2 regions of the Lysinibacillus sp. NPDC097162 genome follow, and region 1 is predicted to be linked to the other one. Evidence: riboswitches for the same ligand, from Rfam matches in the RefSeq annotation. Region 1 holds a riboswitch; the other holds the start of a gene.
The links. A riboswitch is a leader RNA that binds a small molecule or an ion and turns the genes downstream of it on or off. The one in region 1 is predicted to bind cobalamin.
Positions count from the first base shown of each region.

Region 2: another riboswitch for cobalamin. It lies ahead of metE (5-methyltetrahydropteroyltriglutamate--homocysteine S-methyltransferase); the one in region 1 lies ahead of ACIQXW_RS13090 (ABC transporter substrate-binding protein).

Region 1 covers NZ_JBIWDT010000002.1:184,902-192,855, reverse strand. Annotated here, with positions in the region: gene ACIQXW_RS13100 (class I adenylate-forming enzyme family protein) at 1-1,053, shown strand, start outside; gene ACIQXW_RS13095 (acyl-CoA dehydrogenase family protein) at 1,056-2,723, shown strand; cobalamin riboswitch at 3,062-3,245, shown strand; gene ACIQXW_RS13090 (ABC transporter substrate-binding protein) at 3,452-4,420, shown strand; gene ACIQXW_RS13085 (FecCD family ABC transporter permease) at 4,417-5,418, shown strand; gene ACIQXW_RS13080 (adenosylcobinamide amidohydrolase) at 5,415-6,875, shown strand; gene ACIQXW_RS13075 (cob(I)yrinic acid a,c-diamide adenosyltransferase) at 6,890-7,453, shown strand; gene ACIQXW_RS13070 ((Fe-S)-binding protein) at 7,838-7,954, shown strand, end outside.
Region 2 covers NZ_JBIWDT010000001.1:1,089,646-1,097,599, reverse strand. Annotated here, with positions in the region: gene ACIQXW_RS05335 (hypothetical protein) at 430-579, opposite strand; gene metE (5-methyltetrahydropteroyltriglutamate--homocysteine S-methyltransferase) at 936-3,230, opposite strand; cobalamin riboswitch at 3,415-3,593, opposite strand; gene ACIQXW_RS05325 (VOC family protein) at 3,802-4,164, shown strand; gene ACIQXW_RS05320 (C40 family peptidase) at 4,606-5,538, shown strand; gene ACIQXW_RS05315 (UDP-N-acetylmuramoyl-tripeptide--D-alanyl-D-alanine ligase) at 5,735-7,120, opposite strand; gene ACIQXW_RS05310 (Mur ligase family protein) at 7,334-7,954, opposite strand, start outside.

The DNA of each region.
Region 1 (7,954 bases):
AATGAAGACGATGCATCAACGATTTTATATACATCAGGCACAACAGGAAAACCGAAGGGCGTCCTATTTAGCTATCGTAATATTTTAACTGTAGCCCAGATGATTGCAGTAGAAATGGAAGTTAAGCCTACAAGTCGCATTCTCCTTATGATGCCATTAACGCATTCAGCACCATTACATTTATTTTTAATGGCTGGCGTACTTGTTGGCTCAACAAATGTACTAACGCCAACATTTACACCAGATTTATTGATAGATTCGATTGAACACGAAAAAACGACGCATTTTTTCGGGGCTCCTGTTGCCTATTTATTAACTGCCCAAACAAAGAGATTGCAAACAGCGGATTTATCTTCGATGAAATGGTGGGTTTACGGAGGTGCACCGTTATCACAAAATGAAATTCGCCATATACAAAAAGCTTTCCAAACAGAAAATCTAACATGTGTTTATGGATTAACAGAGGCTGGGCCAAGTGGTTCCTTAATGTTCGGACAAGAGCATGAAGAAAAGGCAGGGAGTATAGGTCAGCGTGCACCTCTAGGGACGGAGCTTCGTATTATTAACGACAGCGGGGAAGATGTCGGAGTGAATGAAGTGGGCGAAGTTGTGTTATTTGGTGAAGGCAATATGTTGGGGTATTACAGGGATGAAGTAGCAACAAAGGCAGCGTTTATAGATGGCTGGCTGAAAACAGGAGATTTAGCTCGAAAAGATGAAGACGGCTATATTTGGATTGTCGATCGCAAAAAGGATGTTATTATTTCGGGCGGTGTCAATATTTATCCAAAAGAGATTGAAGATTTACTTTTAAGCTATGAAGGAATTTTTGAGGTGGCTGTTATCGGTGTCCCTCACCCGCAGTGGGGAGAAACCGTAAAGGCAGTGTATGCTGCAAAGGCAGAGATTGATGATAGTGAACTAAAGATATATTTAGAGGAGCATCTAGCAAAATATAAAATTCCACGCTTATTCGAACAAGTGGAAGCGCTACCAAGAAATGCATCAGGAAAAATATTAAAACAATCTTTGAAGGAACAAGAGGTGAGATAAATATGAAAGTATTACAGCAAGATGCAAATCGGACGACTAACTTTTTCACAGAGGATGAAACACTACACAAACTACTAGAAATGATGCTAGATAAAGAACTTCTAGTCTATGCTAAGCGAGAGTTAAAGGATTTCGGTGAGCTTTGTGCAAATGACATCGACGTGAGGGCGAAGCATACAGACAGAGAGGGAGAGCCCAAACTGCAGCGATACAATGCTTATGGTGAGGATATTTCGGAAATTTGGGTCAATGAAGGCTACAAAAAAACGATTGAAGAAACATATAACACAGGAATCGTTGGCTATGTGCATAAGGAAATTCCGCAGTTAGGTAGAAAGGGAAATTATGTGTATAGCTTTGCACAAGGCTATTTACTTTCACATGCAGAGCCTGGCTTCTATTGTCCAGTTACCTTAACGATGGCAACAGCTTATTTGCTTGATCATTATGCGAGTGATGAGTTGAAGGACAGGTTTTTACCACATGTTTGTGCAACAGGCGATACAGAGCTATATGAAGGAGCAACATTTTTAACGGAGCGGCAAGGAGGCTCAGATGTCGGCGCAAATGTTGTAGAGGCTGTCGAGGAAGGAAGTCATTATCGTTTGTATGGAGAGAAGTACTTTGCATCAAATGTTGGAATGTGTGGTGTGGCGATGGTATTAGCACGTATAGAAGGCGCCTCAGCAGGTTCGAAAGGTTTAACATTATTTGCTGTACCTTGGCGTCAAGATGACGGCAAGGTTAACCACCTTCGCATTCGGCGTTTAAAGGATAAACTCGGTGTCAGAGCAGTACCATCAGGAGAGGTGGAATTCGATGGTGCAGTAGCGTATATCGTTGGAGAGCCGAATAAAGGAATTTATTATATGTTAGAGGCACTTAATTTATCTCGAATTTGTAACGCTGTTGCTTCCATTGGTATTATGCGTCGAGGTTATTTAGAGGCGAAGCATTATGTAACAAACCGAAATGCGTTCGGTCAACCTTTAATTCAATACCCAATGATTCAGGATACATTAGGAAAATATGCTGCTAAGCTACATGTAGAGGTCGCTACTGTTTTTGATCTTATTCAATTATATGACAAGGTAACGAGTGGTCAGGGGGACGAGGAGGACATCATTCTTAATCGTTTAAATATTGCCATTATGAAAAAAGAAACGGCTGAACAGGCGGTACATTACGCAAGCGAAGCCATTGAATTGCATGGAGGAAACGGTTATATCGAAGATTTTGTAACACCACGTTTACTTAGAGATGCTCAAGTACTTACGGTGTGGGAAGGAACGGCTAACATTTTAGCACTTGAGCTAATTCGCTTAGTAGATAAATTTAATGCCCATGAATTATTTGTACATGTGATGCGCGAGCGTTTGACGAAGTTAACTGATTGTTCCTTAGTACAAATTGTAGGCAAGCAATTGAAGAAAATCGAAGCTACTTTGCAAGTCTTTAGTCGTTTGGATGAGGCTACGAAGTCGTATGAGGCAAAGGGGGTAGCAGAAAAAATGGCTCATCTATACGAAAGTGTAGTGGCAGTCGAATGGGCAGTCCAATTTGGTGGCAAGTATGAAAAGCTAGCAGATATTTATTTAGAAGATACATGGGCATTGCGCGAAATAGGTGCACCAATGAAAACTGTTCAATATTTTTCGGAAATTATGTAGTGGGTGCCAGGCACGCAAACAATTTTGAAAATTTTATTATTAGTAAAAATCCACGTAGACTCCTGCGGGAAAGCACGCAATGTAAGCCGCAACAAACCAGGCGGGTAGCGACTTTTGCGGCTTACGTGTGCGCCCGCGGAAAGCGAAGTGGATTTTTTCGATTTAGATCTCGACATTATATTAGGTTCTATGTAGTGACAGGCACTCAAACAATTATACTAGTTGATTGAAGTGGAAAGTGTCCGCACGCAGCGGAATTCAACGATCATAAACAAGAGACACTAACTTAGGGTCTCTTTTTTTATCGTTATCTATTTCTATTTTCATGTATAATAAAATCAACTAAATATTATAAAGGTTCTTTACTAAAGTAAAGTGAAAAGGGAAATCGGTGTAATTCCGATGCGGTCCCGCCACTGTAAGTGTGAGTTTTTTCAATCTATGCCACTGAATTTTTTTGGGAAGGCATGAAAAAGCATTTGGAGCACGAGCCAGGAGACCTGCCTTTATAGAACGATACATTGCAGCCTACGAGGATAGGATGGTGGTTTATTTGTGCAAGCACCGCCTCTCGTTATGATGACGAGAGGTTTTTTTGTTTTGGAAAGCTACTGACGATAAATAATTGAACATAAAGGCAATAAGTTCGGGTAGAAATGCCAACATTATATCGATCAATCAAGTGAACAGAGCTGAAAAATGCACATACAATCTAAGGAGGTCTCACAATGAAAAAGTATTGGAAAATAGGGTTATCAGCATTTTTAGCAATGGGCATTCTAGCAGCATGTGGAGAAGAGCCGAAAAATGACAAATCAACAACAGAACAGCAGGAGCAACAGGATACAAAGCAGCTAGACGAAGCAACGTTCCCGCTAACAATAACAGATGCTACTGGCAAAGATATTGTACTAGAAGCACCGCCAGAGAAAATTATTTCTCTTATTCCAAGTAACACAGAAATTTTATTTGAACTTGGCTTAAATGATAAAATCGTTGGCGTAAATGATTATGATGATTATCCGCCAGAGGTAGCTGACAAGGAAAAGGTCGGCAGTATGGAATTTAATATAGAACAAATTATTGCTTTACAGCCTGATATTGTTTTTGCACATGAATCAGGTATAGCTTCTTTAGGGGGAGCAATGGATCAACTAGAAGCAGCGGGTGTTAAAGTATTTGTTGTGACAAACGCTAGTGATTTTAATGAGACATATACGACGATTGAGCAATTAGGTCGCGCCACCGGTAAGCTACCAGAGGCAGAAAAAATAATTGCCAATATGAAAGCGAAGGTTGAGGAAGTCCAAGCAAAATTACAGGGCGTGAAGCCGAAAAAAGTCTTTGTAGAAACGTCAGATGAACCAGAAATCTACACACCTGGCAAGGACACATTTATGCAGGAGATGCTAGAGATGATTCATGCCGAAAATATCGCGGCTGATACGGATGGCTGGTTCAAAATTGATGCAGAACAAATTATTACAAAAAATCCAGATGTCATCGTGGTTACTTATAATTATGTGCCCGATATTTTAACGAAAATTCCACAACGTGCAGGCTTTGATACAATTACGGCTGTTAAAAATAAGGCTATTGTGCAAGTAGATGAAAATACGACAAGTCGTCAAGGCCCGCGGTTAGCAGATGGGCTTGAAGAGTTAGCGAAAGCCATCTATCCTGAGGCTTTCGAGTGAGCAAAACAGTTTTTGCCTATGTAACAGCCATTACGTTACTTATCGTTAGCATCTGGTGTGGCGTATCAATAGGCTCGGTTCATATTCCGTTAGAAGTATTTTGGAATAAAGCGGCAGATGAAACTGCTGCCAATATTTTATGGAAAATTCGTTTGCCACGTGTCTTGCTCGCAGGTCTTGTAGGAGCATCGTTGGCGATTGCAGGGGCAGCCTTTCAAGGATTGTTAAAAAACCCGTTAGCAGATCCGTATACGCTTGGTGTATCGTCAGGAGCGTCAGTCGGTGCTGTCATGACATTGTTTTTCGGCATTTCTATACCAGTTGTCGGTTTATATGCATTGCCAACGCTCAGTATGGTAGGGGCCGTACTAACGATGGTAGCTGTGATGAGCTTTGCCAGAATAGTAGACCGTTCATTGAAAATGGAGACGCTTATTTTAACGGGGGTTATTTTTAGCTCATTTTTAGGTTCACTTATCTCATTAATGATTGCGTTATCAGGTGAGGAGCTCCGCCAAGTGATTGGCTGGTTACTAGGCTCAGTCTCGATGCGAGGATGGCCGTATGTGCAAATGATTACCCCATTTGTTGTCATTGGCTCTGTTATTTTGTGGACGCAAAGACGCGAGCTAAATGTTCTGCTATATGGAGAGGAACGCGCGAAGCATTTAGGTGTCAATGTAAAGCGCAGTAAATATTTAATTTTAGTAGGCGGCTCCATGCTTACTGGGGCGGCAGTCGCTGTTTCAGGAACAATCGGCTTTGTCGGCTTAGTTGTACCGCATATGACGCGTATGATATGGGGTTCAGATCACCGTCATTTATTGCCGTTATCCTTTTTGAATGGTGCAACATTACTGATCATTTGCGATTTAGTGGCGCGTACGATAATTATTCCACGTGAGCTACCGATAGGTGTTATAACTGCATTTATTGGTGCACCTGTCTTTTCTTATATTTTCTATAAGCAGCGTAGAAGCAAGGGGGTACGTGTATGATTATCGTTGAACATCTATCAGGTGGCTATGAGGACGTACCAATCGTTAAGGATGTAAGTTTTACGGTAGAAAAGGGGAAAGTACTTGGCATTTTAGGGCCAAATGGAAGTGGCAAATCAACATTATTGAAAGTAATTAGTGGCGTATTACCAGCAACGGCAGGGACTGTTTTATTGGATGGCAAAAATATTAAAACATATAGTCCGCGCACGTTGGCAAAAAAGATGGCCGTACTACCACAATTACATGCCAATGCATTTTCAAATACAGTACGTGAGGCAGTATCGCTCGGTCGTTATCCACATCAAACTGGCTTTTTTTCTCATTGGTCAGAGAGGGATGAGCAAGCAGTTCAATATGCCATGGAGCAAACGGGCGTCACGCGCTATGAGCATACATCCATGGAGTTTCTATCAGGCGGTGAGCAACAACGTGTTTTTGTAGCACAAGCTTTAGCGCAAACAGCGGAAGTATTATTGCTAGATGAGCCGACAAATCACCTAGACATTGCGCATCAACGTCAAATTTTAGATATGGTGCGTAAGGAAGCAATTGAATGTGGTTTAACTGTTATTATGGTACTGCATGACATGAATTTAGCCTCCCTCTATTGCGATGAATTGTTATTAATGGAAAGCGGCTGTGTACGCGCTTTAGGTGCACCACATAAAGTATTAATAGCGTCTCAAATTGAGGACGTATATCAGGCAAGAGTGACAACCTATGCCCATCCAGAAATACCTAAACCGCAAATTACAATCATGCCATCATCAAGTGAATATCAGCAACGAGCTGTCATTGTAAAAGAAGATTTTAAAGTAACAACAGATTATATCCAACTGAAATCAAATGTCCCGCTAAAAACAGTTTCTTCAGCTGTTCATAATCCTGGCATAGGGTGGTATGACTGCCTATTGAATCGCTCTGTACCAGGAGACTATGTTGTTAATGATGTGAAACAAGAGGTCGCAGATTTTTTACAAAGAGAGCATTTTTCGCCGACTAGCACGGTTGTCATGTTAACTGCTGTTTCTACACAACTCTATGCACTAAATGAATATAGCACTTCTTTCGGTAGTGTGTTTGTCGTTGTCACTGCGGGTGTTGGAAATGCTGTAGATGTCTCTCGCACACACGAAAGACAGGATACGCCATATATTGGTACTATTAATACATGGGTCATCATCAATGGTTGTTTGTCGGAAGAGGCATTTTTTCAAGCATTGATGACTGCAAATGAAGCAAAAACAAAGGCATTGCAAATGGAAAACATTCGCGATTACCGTAGTGATACAATTGCAACGGGCACTGCGACAGATAGCTTGCTTATTGCGGCAACGCAAAAGGGTGAGGAAATGCGCTACGGTGGGCCGATAACAGATGTCGGTAAGATTATTGGTAAAGGCGTTTATGAGACGACGATACAAGCGATACAAAATTATAAAAATAAAGCATAGGAGTGAAAAAAGGGATGAAACTTTACACGAAAACAGGCGATACAGGGAAAACAAGCTTAATTGGTGGGCGTGTCGACAAAGACAGTCTACGTGTTGAAACATACGGGGCAATTGATGAATTAAATTCTTTTATCGGCAAGGCAGTGAGCGAACTAGATCGCGAATTATTCAAAGATATTTTAGTTGATTTAGAAACAATTCAACATGAACTTTTTGATGCTGGTGGAGATTTAGCCAATGTTATGAAGGAGCGTCATTACAAGCTAGCGGAAGCACCGATTGAAGTATTGGAGGCGCGTATTGATGCATTGTCTGATGAAGCGCCCCCATTAGAGCGATTCATATTACCAGGAGGGGCTCCTGCAGCTGCAACATTACACATAGCACGAACTGTTGCCCGTCGAGCAGAGCGTCAAATGGTAACGCTAATGAAAGAAGTTCAAGATGTACCTACTATTGTGCAAAAGTATTTAAACCGTTTATCAGATTATTTATTTGCCGCTGCACGTGTTGTTAATGCTCGTTTAAATTTACCTGATATTGAATATATTCGCAGTGGGAAAGTGTTTAAAAAATAAGTTAATTTTCTAAACAATAGTGACTCGAGCCTCCCTGTGGCAAGCATTTGCACGGTGCGTAACGATGTGAATAATCATTTTTAAAAATAAATATTTTAAATGAAACATATTACAGAGAACACTAGTAATTGGAAGAAAAAGTGCTAGTTACGTTAAATTAATATACAAAAAAGCTACTTTGAAGGAAAATTCAGGGTAGCTTTTTTTCTTATAAAATGTAAGAATATAAAATTATCAGAAATATTTTTGTTTTAATGTTGACTGAATGCTCACTCATTTATTAAAATGTGAATATAGTGGTGGAATATCATACATTTACGTATGAGCTAGAAAATTTAACACAAAGAGAGAAAATTCACGACAAACTAAAAGGGGGGACCAACCATGAGTCCATTAGTTATTGCAAACATTGTTCTAACAATCGTGGTTGTGCTTTATGCAGTAGGGTTATTTATCTATCTGTTAAAAACACGCTATAAATTCGTACAACTGGGGAAAAAG
Region 2 (7,954 bases), on a different contig from region 1:
ATCACACCTTTTTTACTAATTATTGGACTTTATTACAAATTATCAGACTTTATTACATATGATTAATTTTAATTTATTATCTACAGAAATACTTATACAAAATAACGTTCCCCGATGAAAGTTTGGAGCACATGAAAAAGCCACGAATGTTGTACCATCAACGTTTCGTGGCTTTACTTGGGAACATTATTTATAGAAGTTTTTATGCACATTCTCCAAAATTCAGTCATAGCAATGCTTTCGTTGTATTTGGAACGATGTTGCACTATCGAGGGTTATACATATTTCTGAATGTTGTAAATCCGCATTTTTTGACGATATCCCTACTATAGGTTTTAGTTTATAGAATAAAACTTTAATCCTTTTTCGAAAAGACTTCAAGCGCCGTTTACCTATAATAGATTAAGTATCCCTATGTTTTCATTTCTATTATTTTTCTGTTTGATCTTGCTTCTTTTTTAAATACTCTGCACGTATTTTTTCAATTTGCTGCTTTTTATCAAATTTGGCAGGCTTGTTTTTTTCATGATACTTTGCCACAGCTACCTTACCTTTAGTATCCAATTGATATTTCCCCACTTTGTTCACCTACTTTTCTTATCATTAAAGAAGAATCTATTCACCAAATATAATATACCTTATTTTACTGAAGTAAACCTTATTAGTGTACTACAAACCTTGCATATATCCGTAAAAACATTCAAAACTTCGTAAAGTGATTTATTGCCGAATGGTCATTTATAATCCTTATCTTTACAACATTGATTTTGCTGATTCATTTTAAAATTTTCAGTTAACATACTAAGATTACTTTTAATTAATTTTCTAAACAAGACCGTCCTGTCCTATATACAGACAAAACCCCCTGAGCATTTTCGTCTCTCAGGGGATTTAGTAACTCAACGTTTTCTATTCCTATATTTTTTTATTTACAATCAATAGGTGGATTGCTGTACTTGTTGACGTAATGTTTTGGCAGCAGCAACCATATGAGCGAGCGCTGCAACTGTTTCAGGTTCTTTTCTCGTTTTCAAACCACAATCTGGATTGATCCAAAATTGATTTGTCGATAATACTTGTAGGCTATCCTGCATGATACTTAACATTTCTTGTTCGCTCGGCACACGAGGACTATGAATATCATAAACACCTAATCCAATCCCTTTTTTATATGGGTTTATTTGCAGTGATGCAATTAGCTCTCCATGACTGCGTGACGTCTCTATAGATATAACGTCGGCATCCAATGCACTAATTGGTTCAATAAAATCATTGAACTCACAGTAACACATATGTGTATGAATTTGTGTTTCATCCTTTACACTAGCCGTAGCGAGCTTAAAAGCATTCACTGTCCAATCTAAATATGCGCCCCAATGTTCTTTGCGTAAAGGCAAGCCTTCACGCAATGCAGGTTCATCGACTTGAATAATAGAAATGCCAGCCGCTTCTAATGCTTCAACCTCTTTCCTTAGTGCAAGTGCAATTTGATAGGTCACATCTTTTCGAGCGATATCGTCACGTACAAATGACCAGTTCAAAATCGTAACAGGACCTGTTAACATCCCTTTCACATATCGATTTGTTAAACTTTGTGCATAGACAGTTTCTTTCACTGTCATCGGCGCTTCCCATGCAACATCACCGTAAATAATCGGTGGTTTTACACAACGAGAGCCGTACGAAACGACCCAAGCTTTTTCTGTAAAAGCGAAGCCTGTTAGCTTTTCACCAAAGTATTCCACCATATCCGTACGCTCGAATTCACCATGCACGAGTACATCAATATCTAAATCTTCTTGAATGGCAATCCATCGTTTCGTTTCTTGTGCGACAAAGTCAGCATATGCTTCATCTGAAAGCTGTTTTTTACGCCATGCATTACGTGTGCGCTTCACTTCATCAGATTGAGGGAAGCTACCAATCGTAGTCGTTGGAAATAGTGGTAGCTGCAGTGAACGTTGTTGTATAATCTGACGCGCATTAAAATCATTTTGACGTTCAAAATCCTCTGTCGACACCGTTTGTACTTCTTGTTGAACAGCCTGATTATTTCGTACGGGGTGTTTTTTTAATGCTTCAATTGCCTTCATGCTCTCAGAGATAGTATGATTGGACGTATGATTTTTTTCTTTTAAATACTTAGCCACCTCTGATATTTCTGCTAATTTTTCATCAGCAAATGCAAGCGCATTTTTTAAGACAGGCTCTAATTTTGTTTCAAGTGCGGTCGAAATCGGCACATGCTGTAAGCTACATGACGATTGAACCCACAGCTCTTGTGCACTAGTCAGCTGTTTAATTGCCCTAACTGTTGTACTTACCTCTGCTAAATTTGCCCTCCAAATATCTCGTCCATTAACAATTCCTATCGCCAATACTTTATCATGTGGAAAGCCAAATTGACGTAGCGCCTCCATATTTTTCGTATAGCCATGAACAAAATCTAAGCCAAATCCTTGTACAGGGAGTTCAATTAGTGTGTTATAAGCTGATAACGATTCAAAATAGGTTTGTAACATAATATTAGCCTCTGGTACAGCGGCTGCTAATTGTGTATATATTTCTTGCACAAGTTTTACCTCTGCCTCATCTAATGATGTGACTAATGCAGGCTCCTCTAATTGAATCCAGTCAGCACCCGCTGTTACTAGCTCTTGAATAATCTGCGCATACAGTGGTAGTAGTGCTAAAATAAACGCAACTTGTGTTACTTTATCGTAACCTTTTGTTAGCTTGCAAAATGTATATGGCCCGATTAGCGTTGGCTTTGCAGTAATGCCATATACTTCTTTAACCTCAAGGAAATCTGCAAGTATTTTATTGTCTGTTAGTTGCAGAGCTTGACCTTCATATTCAGGGACAATGTAATGATAATTTGTATTAAACCATTTTGTCATTTCACTCGCAACAGCTTCTTTATTTCCACGTGCTACCGCGAAATACGTTTGTAAGTCAATCTTTCCACCTTGCCAGCCGAAGCGCTTTGGCACTAAGCCAAACATCATCGCTGTATCAAGCATTCTGTCATATAGTGTGAAATCCCCAACTGTGACAATATCTATACCGCTACGAAGCTGCTTGTCGATACGTGCAAGACGAATTTCTTTAATTTTTTGTAAGAAATCTTCTTCTGTAAGATCATTTCTCCAAAATGCCTCTAATGCCTTTTTCCATTCACGGTCTTCCCCTATGTATGGGTAGCCTATTACAGTCGTTGTATACGTCATATTCCTTCTCTCCTCTGGTTTAAAATAAAAAAACCATCTTCCTTTTTAGGAAAATGGTAGTTATTGTCTATCTAAATTAGCTATGACGAGGCGATACGATAATATATTAATTATCGTATATATTCGTTAGTCGCACAGTGCCGATTCGGTCACATCTCACCACCTATTTCCACGTAGGTTATTTGGTGTGTACTAGACATTGGCAGGTCTCCTGGCTTCTCATCAACACGCCTCACAGCCTTCCCAGTTCCCCAGTGGCATATGTGATTTGCTCCGATTTACAGTTGCGGGACAGCGTCGGATTTACACCGACTTCCCTTTTAAGCCAAACTTTCATTTGGCACCAACTCTTACACAATATTCAATTATGTTTCCTACTATAACATATATTTTTCTGAAAAGTATAACTTTTGTGAAGATATAGTAGTTTTTCTGTACAAAGTTACACTTTGAGTAATTTTTAAAGACTAATTGACAACATAATAATAAAACAATCTACTAATCAGAAAAGGTATTTTAAGTAATTTGTAGAAATATATAGTTATATGAAGAATGAGTGAGGAGGATTACTATGATTATCGGATTACATCACGTACAATTAACGATTCCAAAAGGTACCGAGGAGCAAGGGAAAGTTTTTTATTGCCATGTGTTAGGGCTCAAAGAAATAGAGAAACCACAATCTCTTAAAGGGCGTGGTGGATTTTGGCTACAAGTTGGTCATCACGAAGTACATGTTGGCACAGAAGACGGCTTTGATCGACTAACAACGAAAGCGCATATTGCCTATCAAGTAGAGGATGTAGCATATTGGAAAAAAGTATTAACAGAGCATCATATCGAAATCCTTGATTCTGTTCCAATTCCTAATTTTGAGCGCTTTGAATTTAGAGACCCTTTTGGTAATCGAGTAGAAATTATTCAGCCGATTTAAATTTTTAAAAAGCAGCCTTCAATGGCAGCTTTTTTATTTACAGTTTAAAGTGTTGAACCTCTTTGTTTAAATTCTCTGCCATCGAAAAAAATTCCTATACCTACGTGCTTTTATAAGTACTCTTCGACTCATAAAGTTATTTTTATATCATTCCTTACCCTTATTTTATTTCTCTATTAGCACATTGCCTAGCATTGTTTCTAGGAGTAACAATGCATAGTTACTAGCGTTTTTTGTATGCACTATTTATCAAACTGAAACATTTGTAATGAAACTGTAAATTCAAGCGATAAAGCCTTATATATCAAGGTTTTTACATAAAGTGCGGCTTCCTGTGGAAACATTTACCTCACAGAACCCCTACTTTTTCATGCTACGATTATTGCAACAGCAAGCAAACAGATATGAATTTACTGCTCGCTTACAGGAGGTAAAAACAGCATGAAAAAACAATTTTTAAAAACTACACTAGCATTATCGATTGGATTTAGCTCATTCGGAATCGTTCAAGCATCCATTGAACCAATCAAAGTTGAGGCTGCAACGACAAATGCACAACATAATGACAAAGCTGTCGCAGCAAAGGCTGAGCAACTTATTCAAACAGGAAAAAGTTTAATTGGTAAGGCTACATATAGTAATTCAGTTTACAAGTCTACATATCCTTACAAGTTTTCTTGTGCTTCATTTATTATGTATATTTTTGAACAGAATGGAGTAGATATTGGGACTTATAATGAAAATTATATGATCCAGCAAGGGACATTTGTTCCTAAAAGCCAATTGCAAAAAGGCGACTTAGTATTCTTTAAAAGTAAAAAAACGGGCACAGACCCCGATCATGTAGGTATGTACATTGGAAATAACAAAATTATTCATATGGCTGATTCCAAGCAAAATATCGTCATTTCGGATATGAGTAGTAAGCCTTATTACACTGACAACTACGTATCTGCACGAAGAGTATTACCAACATTACTATCGGCTAACCCTGCGACGAAAGGCGATACAGTTGTTGAAAATGCATTTACTTATAAAAATAAAGTAACAATAAGCTCATTAAATAAAGAACAAAGCTTACAATTTACAGCCCCTGGTTTCGTTGAATATGTTTATCGTAAGAGCGGTGTAAAACTTGGCGCAACAACTCTAAAAGAACAAATGGCTAAAGGAACTACGGTATCACGTGCCAATTTAAAAAAGGGCGACTTAGTGTTCTTTAATAGTGTAAAAGGGTCAAAAAACCCTTCCCTTGTAGGTATCTATGCTGGAGATCAGCGTATCATCGTTCCAACTTCAAATGGTGTTACTACTAGAGTACTCTTTGTTGATTACTATAAAGAGCATTATTTAACAGCAAAACGCGTATTTTAAGATAATCAGCTGCTATTTGACAGCACGACGTATTATCTTCACTCTATAAAAATAATAAAACATAGCATACAAGCAGTGTAATTACCACGCTTTGTATGCTATGTTTTTGATATAATAAGCGGAACCTTACAACATAAGGATTCTTTCGCATAAAGTAACTACTGATGAGTAGTCGCTAGTACGGCCTTACAAAAGGCTATTTTTCCTTTAATTGATTAGCAAATTCAATCATGGATCGACTAGACATAGGGCCCTTTATTAATACAATAGTATCTTTATCAAGTTTTGGTTTAAGTATTTCTAGTACACCTGTGACATCTTTAAATATATGAACTTCAGCAGTTGTTCCATCTTTTTTTGCTTGAGCTGCTATATCTTCAGCTCTTTTTCCAATCGTAATAAGCATTTGAACATCTCTCTGTGCCACCATAGAACCAATCTCACGATGATACTTTTCTTCGAAAAGACCCAATCGCTTTATATCACCTAATATAAGGATTATTTTTTTATCTTTTCCTATCGTATCTAAAACCTTTAAAGCAGCTTCAACCGATGTTGGGTTATTCGTCCATGTATCATCTATAATGGTACTTTCACCGAGACCAGTTGAAAATTCTAGGTGCCTTGCCATCGGTTTAAATGTTTTTAAACGCGAGATTGCAGTTTGGATAGACACTCCCATCTCCTTTATAGCTGCGATAGCCGCTAGCGCATTATACACTTGATGTTCTCCGTAACCAGGTACAAAGATAGTATACTTTTCATTAGATACTTGCAGGATAAATTTCATGCCGTTGTTCGTAAATTCAATGTTAGAAGCTTTGTAATCTGCATGTTGCTGAACGCCAATAGTGATAATTTTCCCTTTAAACTTATGCAAAGGTACTTTTTTTGTATTTTCATCATCACCATTGATGATTAACGTGCCATCCTCCGACAACCCTTCTAAAATTTCAGATTTCGCTTTTATATAGCCTTCAAGATTTTTACACCCATCTAAATGATGCACACCAATATTGGTAATAATTCCAATTGTCGGTTTGTAGATCATACATTGATGTTTAATGTTACCTGTATTCCCCAGACCTAGCTCAAATACAGCTGCTTTCGTTGTTTTATCGATGCCTGTTAAATACGGTAAAGATTGGCGAGGCTCATTTTTGCTACTAACTGATGCCTGAACATTCCAATCTTTACTTGCAATATGTTTAATCATTTCTTTTGTTGTTGTTTTTCCACATGTTCCGGTTAATGCGACAACTGGTATATCAAAAAGGCCTCTATAGTATTCAATAAACTTCCAGTATGCCTGCAAAGTACTTTTTACTTGAATAACGGTTGTATTCTCGAGTGCGTTTTTAAGTTCACTTAAAGGTTTATCTGAAATGACGAGGGATGGCCCCTTATGGTCGATTTCCTTCCAATTAATTGACTCACTTTTATTAATGAACATTAGTGTATTTTTCTGTGTCAAATCATGGCGGTTATAATATATAGCATGTTTGACAAACCAGTGCTCAGAACCGCTTACTAAAACCCCTTGTAGTAACTTTCTAATCACAGTCACACTTATATTTTGCACGTTAACTCCGTCCCCCCTCTCATTATAGTATGAAAATTGATAGCTAGAAGTTTGGGTAAAGGAGCGTATCCTTCACTATTTCTAGCAACGACTATTATTTGTTGATTTACATTATCTTTTATTCAGAGCGCTCCTTTCTAGTAGATTACTATACAATATTATTAAATGATCTCATGTGACACAGTATTTATCCTGTTGCCATTGCATCCATCATTACCTTGTATCTCTAAATGATTTTTTTATTTTTAAATCTGCTGCCAAATCGGAAATTTGTTTACTATACATATCTCCCTTTATCAGGACAATTGTATTTTCATCTACTATTTCATGTAATAACTTATAGACGAGTGTACTATTTTTAAAAGTATAAACAGGGTCACTAAATCCTAGTTTCACTGCATGATCAGCCATAATTCGGGCGTGCTCTCCTATTGTAATAAGCACATCTACACCAATACGATTGATTAACTCTCCTGCTTGCTCATGGATGACATAACCCCACGATCCTAAATCGGTAATCGTTCCAATAACGGCTATCTTTTTCCTGCCATCTCCTATTGAATTTAAGACTTTTAAAGCTGCTTCTAATGAAGTCGTTGTTAAACTCCAAGTATCGTCTATTAACAGTGAATTATTAATGCCTTCAAAAAGTTGTAGCTGCTTTTTCATTTTCTTGAATGACGCTAATTGTTTAATTGCTAACGAAATCGGTACATTTAATTCATTAATAGCAGCAATTGCGGCTAATGCATTATATACTTGATGCTCTCCAAATCCAGGGACGAAAACGTCATATTTTTTCATATTGTGATGCATTGTAAACTGCATGCCATT